DNA from 4 places in the Geobacillus sp. 47C-IIb genome. Region 3 is predicted to be linked to each of the others. Evidence: riboswitches for the same ligand, from Rfam matches in the RefSeq annotation. Region 3 holds a riboswitch; each other region holds the start of a gene.
The links. A riboswitch is a leader RNA that binds a small molecule or an ion and turns the genes downstream of it on or off. The one in region 3 is predicted to bind S-adenosylmethionine.
Positions count from the first base shown of each region.

Region 1: another riboswitch for S-adenosylmethionine. It lies ahead of IC804_RS07195 (methionine ABC transporter ATP-binding protein); the one in region 3 lies ahead of IC804_RS17270 (methionine ABC transporter ATP-binding protein).
Region 2: another riboswitch for S-adenosylmethionine. It lies ahead of IC804_RS14210 (methionine biosynthesis PLP-dependent protein); the one in region 3 lies ahead of IC804_RS17270 (methionine ABC transporter ATP-binding protein).
Region 4: another riboswitch for S-adenosylmethionine. It lies ahead of IC804_RS13575 (bifunctional homocysteine S-methyltransferase/methylenetetrahydrofolate reductase); the one in region 3 lies ahead of IC804_RS17270 (methionine ABC transporter ATP-binding protein).

Region 1 is NZ_CP061473.1:1,396,215-1,398,412, forward strand. It holds gene IC804_RS07195 (methionine ABC transporter ATP-binding protein) at 1-793, opposite strand, end outside; SAM riboswitch class I at 886-995, opposite strand; gene IC804_RS07200 (hypothetical protein) at 1,071-1,418, opposite strand; gene IC804_RS07205 (thioredoxin family protein) at 1,572-1,832, opposite strand; gene IC804_RS07210 (ribonuclease M5) at 1,883-2,198, opposite strand, start outside.
Region 2 is NZ_CP061473.1:2,805,435-2,807,632, reverse strand. It holds gene IC804_RS14210 (methionine biosynthesis PLP-dependent protein) at 1-879, opposite strand, end outside; SAM riboswitch class I at 1,071-1,181, opposite strand; gene IC804_RS14205 (alpha/beta hydrolase) at 1,369-2,097, shown strand; gene IC804_RS14200 (YjcG family protein) at 2,136-2,198, shown strand, end outside.
Region 3 is NZ_CP061473.1:3,441,385-3,443,582, reverse strand. It holds gene IC804_RS17275 (NAD(P)H-hydrate dehydratase) at 1-937, opposite strand, end outside; SAM riboswitch class I at 1,130-1,237, shown strand; gene IC804_RS17270 (methionine ABC transporter ATP-binding protein) at 1,327-2,198, shown strand, end outside.
Region 4 is NZ_CP061473.1:2,692,902-2,695,099, forward strand. It holds gene IC804_RS13575 (bifunctional homocysteine S-methyltransferase/methylenetetrahydrofolate reductase) at 1-1,134, opposite strand, end outside; SAM riboswitch class I at 1,207-1,308, opposite strand; gene IC804_RS13580 (ABC transporter ATP-binding protein) at 1,928-2,198, shown strand, end outside.

The sequences.
Region 1 (2,198 bases), 1.6 Mb from region 3:
CCCCGTTCGGGTATTGGCCGAACAAATGGGAAACCGCCTCTTCCGTTTCCTCCGGTTCGATCAGTTGTTGAACGAACCGTTTCGTAATCGGCTGTTGCGGGTTGCGGAAGACGTGCAACACTTCGCCTTGCTCGACGATTTTGCCGCTTTCCATCACCGCCACGCGGTCACAAATTTTACGGATCACATGCATTTCGTGCGTAATCAGCACGATCGTCAGCCCGAGCCGCTTGTTAATATCGACAAGCAAGTCCAAAATCGCATCCGTCGTTTGTGGATCCAATGCCGATGTTGCTTCATCGCAAAGCAACACTTTCGGGTTGTTGGCAAGCGCCCGAGCAATGCCGACCCGCTGTTTTTGTCCGCCGCTTAACTGCGACGGATACGCGTCTTCCCGCCCGGCGAGCCCAACAAGCTGGATGAGCTCATCAACCCGCTTTTGCCGTTCCTCTTTCGGAACGCCGGCGATCTCGAGCGGAAACGCAATATTTTCCCGCACCGTACGCGACCAAAGCAAGTTGAAGTGCTGGAAAATCATCCCGATTTCTTGGCGCGCCTTGCGCAGCTCCCGTCCTTTAATGCGCGCCATATCGCGGCCGGCGACGACCACCTGGCCGCTCGTCGGCTTTTCCAGCCCGTTTAACAGCCGGATGAGCGAACTTTTCCCCGCGCCGCTGTAACCGATAATCCCGAAAATTTCCCCTTCGCGAATATCGAGCGACACATTGTCGACAGCTGTTACCGATCCATTCGCCGCATGATAAATTTTTGTCACTTGTTTAAGTTGAATCACCGTTTCACCTTCCTTCTTCCCAAGGCAACAGAGCGCAAAAAGAAAACCTTTCTGCCCGCAGAGAACAGAAAGGTATTTGTCTACCGTTCCGTCTCTTATCTCTCAAAGCAGGCCGCTTTGTGTGAATTGGCACCTTTTCAGCAGACTCGCTGACGGTTGCCGGGCTTCATTGGGCACATCCCTCCACCTCTCTTGATAAGAGCACAACCATTTGCCTATTCAATTGATTACGAGTGTGATTGTATCATTGTATGTCGAACGGTGTCAACAAAATTTTTTACCCAACATGACGATACGGCTTGGCCAAATGGAGGAGAGATTCAAGCAGCAACATGTGGCGAAAGCTTCCCGACACAGACACTTCTTGCAGCCGGACGAGCTGCTGCAGCTTCAGCTCGCCGCTCAGCAGCGATTCAAGCGCTTTCTTTGAACCGCGCACCGTTAACGTGTGGCGTTCGTCATTTCCTATCTCTGGGGCAGTCGGCTCCTTGCCGATCGCCAACAAAGCAACACCTTCTTCACTCTCAAACCGAACATACAACTGCTCATCCGGCAAAATCGGCAACAAATGACGCAACGTTTGCATCCGTTCCATAAACTGTCCCACTAACTGATGCATTTCCATTGACCATCCCCCCCATTTCCCTTTGTTCCCTTTATTTCCATACGGAGGGGGAGGAATCCTTTACAAAAATCTCGACAGTCATTGTGGCGAACCAACGCTATTTTTGTCATTTCCAAAGAAATATGTCAAATGGCGTCAAAAAAAGGCAGGTAGTCAGCGCGGCAACCGAGCTTGAATTTCCTCATACAAGTACGGAACGGAATGAAACGCATACCATTTGCCCACCATCGTTCCGTCCACAAAAAGAAGCAAGCAAGGAACGCTTTCAATTTTCCAAACGACTGCTTGCTCCGGGATATAATTCACGTCTGTTTCGTAAAACGGCAGCGCCGGAAACAACTCCTCCACCACCGTCAACATTCGTTTCGCCAGCTGGCACGTGCCGCACAGCGGGGTGTACAAATAAAGAGCCATAAGCGGCTGTTCAGTGATTGTCTGTTGTATCTCTGTTCGTTCAATCGGTTTCACTCGCCTCTTCCCTTCATTAACGAGTCGATGCGGACGTCAAAATGGGCGCGCAGCAACACTTGGGCTAAATGCCAACGCGGAGCAGCGGCCACTTCGCGGTACGTCCGGTCAATATAAATGTGTTCCGCTTCCGGAAACATCCGTCGAAATTGCCGGCGCAGCTTTTCTCCTGCTTCATCAGCGTCTGCCAGCACGTACACGTCCTGACCCTCAAGCTCGTCGGCCAGCTCCTCAAGGCGCGAATCACTGATCGTGCCGTTCGTACAAATAATGACGACCGGTTCGTTCAGCACGGCTGACACTTTTTGTTTA
Region 2 (2,198 bases), 640 kb from region 3:
GTTCACCCATTTTTCATCGGCAATCCGGAACGACAACATTCCCCCTCTTCCCGGGTATAGCACATCAGTGACCTCTTCGTGTTCACGCAAAAAGGAGCAGATGCGCTTGGCGTTTTCTTCATGCTGGCGCATCCGCAGCGCCAACGTTTTCATCCCGCGAATCAACAGCCATGAATCAAACGGCGACAAAACGGCGCCGATGGCGTTATGGTACTCCGCCAAGCGCTGACAGAGCTCTTCGCCCTTAGCAACAACTAGACCAGCTAAGACGTCGTTATGGCCGCCTAAATATTTCGTGGCGCTATGGATGACAATATCAGCCCCTTGTTCGATCGGGCGTTGAAGCACTGGCGTATAAAACGTGTTGTCAACGATCAGTAAAAGCCCATACCGCCTAGCGAGCTCTGAGACGGCGCGGATATCGGTCTCATGCATAAGCGGGTTTGTTGGAGTTTCCAAAAAGATTGCTTTCGTCCGTTCCGTGATTTTTTCTTCCACGGCATCCAAATCAGCAAAATCAACGTAATGAAATCCGAGGCCGTATTTACGCCAGCCGCGCTCAAACAGTCGGTACGTGCCGCCGTAAAGGTCGGCCGATACGAGAAACTCGTCTCCGCTCTCAAACAAGGCGAGCACTGTCTGAATGGCGGCCATGCCGGAACTGAACGCATAGCCTTGGTCACCACCTTCAAGCCTCGCGATCGCCTCTTCGACGATTTTGCGCGTCGGATTGCCGGTGCGGATGTAGTCAAACCCGGTGGACTCTCCAATGCCGGCATGGCGGTAGGCGGTGGAAAAATAAACCGGCGGGTTGACCGTCCCCGTCACCGTTTCGCTCCGATTGCCAATTTGCGCCAACAATGTCTCCAGTTTCTTCATCTCATCTCTCTCCTTCTGCCGAAAAATTCCCTTCCGACGGATAGGGTGTCTGAAGCGTACCGCTGCTTGTCTCGGCAGCCAAGCACCTCGTTTTCGGATCGACTCACAAGTCAGCGGATCAATCACCCAAAAAAAGGAAAATAAAAAAGTCTTCTAAGAAGAAGACTTTTCCATATCCATGGTCACGCTTCTTCTTATCTGCCGAATTGAATACTCAATTCGCTGGATTTAGCACCTGGCCGATTTCCGGCTGGTTGCTGAAGCTTCACAGGGCCAGTTCCCTCCGCTTCTCTTGATAAGAATAGGACGTATATTCAATTTTGTTAATTTATAAAAAAATGTAACGCATTCCGGCCGTTTTTGCAAGTCATTTTTTTGACATTGGCAATGTTCGGCAAATTGATGAAAAATTCGAGCCCTTCATTAACATCTTTTCGCCCAAATATGTTACAATAACAGGTGAACTTACCGTTTTCATGGAGGATGGTCATGGCAATCGCAGCAGGAATAATGCGTGATTATGCGCTTTACAGCGGAGAACTTCAAGAGAAAATCGAACTACTTGTTTATTTGCCAAGCAATTTTTCTCCGCTTCACAAATATTCTTTACTAATCGCTCAAGACGGCAAAGATTATTTTATGTATGGAAAAGTGAAACGCGTCATCGAAACGCTCATGGAGGAAGGAACGATCGACCGGACGATCGTCGTCGGCATCCCATATCGGAATGTGAACGACCGCTACGAGAAATATCACCCAGCGGGGCAAAAACACGAAGCGTACATTCGTTTTTTAGCTCATGAACTCGTTCCGTTTTTGGACCATGAGCTACCGACCTATCAAATGGGCAAAGGCCGGGCGCTGATCGGCGATTCGCTCGGTGGAACGATCTCGTTGCTAGCTGGATTGTTGTATCCGCATACATTTGGAAACATCGCCATGCAGTCCCCTTATATCGATGACTCAGTGCTGGCGCGTATCCGCGCGTTCCGTGATCCGTCACTTCTTTCGATTTACCATTCCGTCGGCACGGAAGAAACAGCCGTGAAAACAACGGACGGCCATGTGCGCGACTTTATTACACCAAATCGGGTGGCGCGAGACTTGTTTATGGAAAAACAATTCGCCTATACGTACCATGAGTTTGCCGGCGGTCATGCGTGGACGTATTGGCAGCCTGACTTACCGAGAGCTGTATCCGCTATTTTGTCGCTGTAAACACATAGAAAAACAACCATCTAAGGAGGGAAATCGGGATGAAGTACGGCATTGTATTATTTCCATCAAAATGCATTCAAGATTTTGCCAACTCTTACCGA
Region 3 (2,198 bases):
CCACGCCAGCAAATGCGCCTCCCTCTGCCGGCCATAACCGGTACATCGCCTCCGGCACACAGCTGGCAACTGCCTCGTACACCGTTTCCGGAACGGCCATCGTCACAAGCCCGGCCCCGCTGCGAAGTGCCGCTTTCGCTGTCATCGTTACCGCCCCGCTCATCTCCTTAGATCCGCCGACAATGAGCAGCTTACCGTGCGTTCCTTTATGCGATGACCGTTTTCGCTTCGGCATTGTCTGCACCACATCGCTATGTTCCCACAAAAACCGGACATCTGTCTTCACCTGCACCGCTAGCGGCGGGATGCCGATATCGACCACAGCGATCTCTCCGTAATAATCCGCCGCAGGAAACGTATACGCCCCAAGCTTCGGACATTGGACGGTAAGCGTCACATCAGCACGAATGGCGGTGCTGACATCGCCTCCATCAGCCGGCACCCCGCTTGGCACATCGATCGCGTATACCGTTGCGGACGTGCGGTTCACTTGCTCAATGATTTCTTTATACGGCGGGCGCACGTCTCCTTTGATGCCAATGCCAAGGAGCGAGTCAATGATGACGTCGTAATGTGGCACGCGTGCCGCAAACGCTCGTTCATTCCCCTCATAAGCTATCCAAGAATACCCCGACCGCTCGTACACCTCAAGCGCCGTGCGCGCCGCGCCTTTCACCTTCTCTTGCGGCGGCACGAGCCATACATCGGCGTCATAACCATAACTTTTCAACATGCGTGCAATGACCAATCCGTCGCCGCCGTTATTGCCCGTCCCGACGAGCACCGCCACCCTAGCCGTGTGTGGAATTCGCTCTTTCAACACCCGAAACAGCGCCTGCCCAGCGTTTTCCATCAACGAGTCATCACGAATGCCGATCCGCTCGGTCACTTCTCGGTCAATAGCGTACATTTCATCAGCCGTTACGATCGGAATCATTGCCCATTCCCCTTTCCATTTCCATCCCTATTGTTTAGTGTACAATTTTTCCAAGCGAAAGACGAGCACAAATATTTTCTCTAGAAGCGCAACGATGTAAACGTTTCCTGAAGAATCCGAATGGAAAATACATATTGACAACAAATAGCTGTCGCATTATCATGAATTTCATAAAAATTACATACAGCAAACCGCTTATCAAGAGTGACTGAGGGAACAGGCCCAATGACGTCCGGCAACCTCCCCTTGAGGGAACGGTGCTAATTCCTGCAGAATGGCTTTCATTCTGAAAGATAAGTCGGGAGTTTACATACCACCGATGCCTCTTTCCGAATGAAAGAGGCATTTTTGTTTACCAAATTCTACCTATCAACACAAGGAGGATGGACATGATCGATATTCAAAACGTTACAAAGGTGTATACAACGAAAAAGAAACAAACCGTTGCGGTAGACAACGTATCACTTACGATTCGCGATGGTGAAATTTTTGGCATCATCGGCTACAGCGGCGCTGGAAAAAGCACGCTGCTGCGCTGCTTAAACGCCCTAGAACGTCCCACATCCGGCCGCATTCTCATCGATGGGATCGATGTAACAGCATTAGATGCCAAAGAACTGCGGCAAGTGCGCCAAAAAATCGGAATGATTTTCCAACACTTTTCTTTAGTTAGCTCGAAAACAGTATTTGAAAATATCGCCTTCGCCTTAAAAGCAGCTAAAAAACCGAAACCGGACATCGAAAAACGGGTCAATGAGCTGCTCGACATGGTCGGTCTATCCGACAAGCGGGACGCCTATCCGGCGCAGCTGAGTGGCGGGCAAAAACAGCGCGTCGGCATCGCCCGGGCACTCGCTAACAATCCGACCGTCCTGTTATGCGATGAAGCCACATCGGCGCTCGATCCGAGCACGACCAAATCGATTTTAGAACTGCTGAAAAAAATTAACCGTGAGCTCGGTATTACGATCGTCTTCATTACTCACGAAATGGAAGTGGTCAAACATATATGTGACCGCGTTGCCGTCATGCAAAACGGCAAAGTGATTGAACTCGGCACCGTTTATGAGCTGTTTACCCATCCGAAAGAAGAATTAACGAGATCGTTCGTCCATAGCGTCATGCATGTTGACTTGCCTGCACATTTACGGGAAACGCATACGGGGACGATCGTGAAAATTCAGTTTGAAGGCAAAAGCGCGACGGAAACAATCGTTTCCGATATGTTGCAACAATTTGAAGTAAAAGGAAATATTTTGCA
Region 4 (2,198 bases), 750 kb from region 3:
GCCGAGTTGTTCTTTCACGATTGAGCCGACCGCGACGTTGCTGATGCGCGGCGTGGCGAGCGAGTTGTCAGCGAGCGTTAGTGCATCAATGCCGGCATCATGGAGCGCTTTGGCTCCGACGAGAAACTTGTCAATACCTAATTGTTTTGGCGGGTCGAGCTCAACGATCACCGAGCGGCGCGTGCGGGCTAATTCTGGAAGCGGCGTTACTGCCGACGGGTTGTCGGCTTGCACTGATACTGACACGGCACGCCGTTTTACCGTTTTTTTCGTCACGGGTTTCCGATCTTGAAGCGCCCGAGCCATCGCTTCAATATGTTTTGGCGTCGTGCCGCAGCACCCGCCGATTAAGCGCACCCCTTGGTCACGAAACGCTTTAGCCGTTTCCTCGAAATATTCGGCATTTGTCTCATAGACGAGCCGACCGTCGCGGTAGTCGGGGAGGCTCGCGTTCGGGTACGCCGATAAAAAGGCGCGCGTTGGCAGCGGTACTTCTTCCAGCGACTGAAGCATATGGTAAGGCCCGAGCCGACAGTTCAGCCCGACAACATCGGCGCCAAGCGCTTCTAAGCGTGCGAGGGCATCAGCGAGCGGCGTGCCGTCTTGCAAGACGCCAACTTCATGAAGCGATACGTGGGCGATGATCGGTAAGGTTGTCTCTTTGCGGGCGATGGTGAGCACCGTCTCTAACTCTTCTAAATCGTAATACGTCTCAAGCAGCACGCCGTCCACTCCCTCAGCAAGCAAGACAAACAGCTGCTCGCGGAACGTCCGCTTCACTTCCTCAAGCGGCACAGCGCTTTTGTTCAATGTGCGCAGTCCGCCGATTGTTCCGAGTACGTGCGTCCGCCCGTTCGCCGCTTGCTTGGCGAGCCGCACCGCCGCCCGGTTGATGGACGGCACCTCGTCCTCAAGGCCGTAGCGGGCGAGTTTTACATAGTTGGCGCCGTATGTATTCGTCTGGATGACATCAGCGCCCGCCGCGATATATGCCTCGTGAATATGGACGATTTCTTCTGGTTTTGATAGATTCAATTCTTCAAAACAACGGTCAATACCATGGGAATATAGAAGCGTCCCCATCGCCCCGTCAGCGATCAACACGCGTTGTTTTAACTCATCAAGCAATCCCACGTTCCGATCCCCCCGTTTCTCCGTAAATAAAAAGAAAAAAGCCTTCTAAGAAGAAGACTTGTCATTCGCTTCTTCTTATCTTCCAGGCTTCCGCCTGTCTGGATTTAGCACCTTGGCCGCGGCCAGGTTGCTGAGGGTTCACCGGGCCAGTCCCTCCCCCTCTCTTGATAAGAATGTTTGTATGCAGTTGTTGGGCAATGTTCTGACTATTACTCTATAATTTAGCGCATTTTCTGAAATTGTTCAATACAGTAAAGAGGGAAAATTGAAAAAAATGAGGCGAAGGGAAGGGGAGTTTGGAGGAGGATCATCGTAATGAAAGGTGTTGCTAACATGTATGAACATCTGTCTATGGAAGAAGTGCAGGATCGCTGAATCTTTGTTTTTTCGCTCGTCATGTTGAATGCTATTTTGACAGTTGTCTTCCTTCGGCGAAAGCACTTAGGAGTGGTTGTTCATTTTCTGTTGCTCGCTGTCGCAGTCGCCTTAGCGTTGAGGGGTATCATGTTTGACTTTATTGATGTGCAGGCATCGGAATCAATCTTCTTTCTGCTTGGCAAGGCGGGAATATCGGTGAAGAGTGGGATGAGGAGTTTGCTAGTTGAAATCGCAAAGCTTTCAAGGCGATATGAACCATGGGAAGCCCGTCATTCCAAGTTGAGGGGGGGTTCTGTTGCTTTTGTTCTCCCTTATTGATTTTTACTAATGCCCGTCATGATTTTTCCATTGCCCTTTTGTCATTCATATGTTCTAATTAGGAATGATGGAAATGGAAAGGGTAGGGGGTGCAAAGGTGAGCAGACAAGAAATCATCCGCTTTGACCATGTGACAAAAGAATATGATGGGACAGCGGTATTGGATGATGTTAGTTTTGAGATGGAGAGAGGAAAGTTTTATACATTACTTGGGCCGTCGGGATGCGGGAAGACGACGATTTTGCGGCTGATTGCCGGGTTTATTGAGCCAACTGATGGCACCGTTTATTTCCATGGGAAGCCGATGAATGACGTCCCACCAAACAAGCGGCAAGTCAATACAGTGTTTCAAGATTATGCTTTGTTTC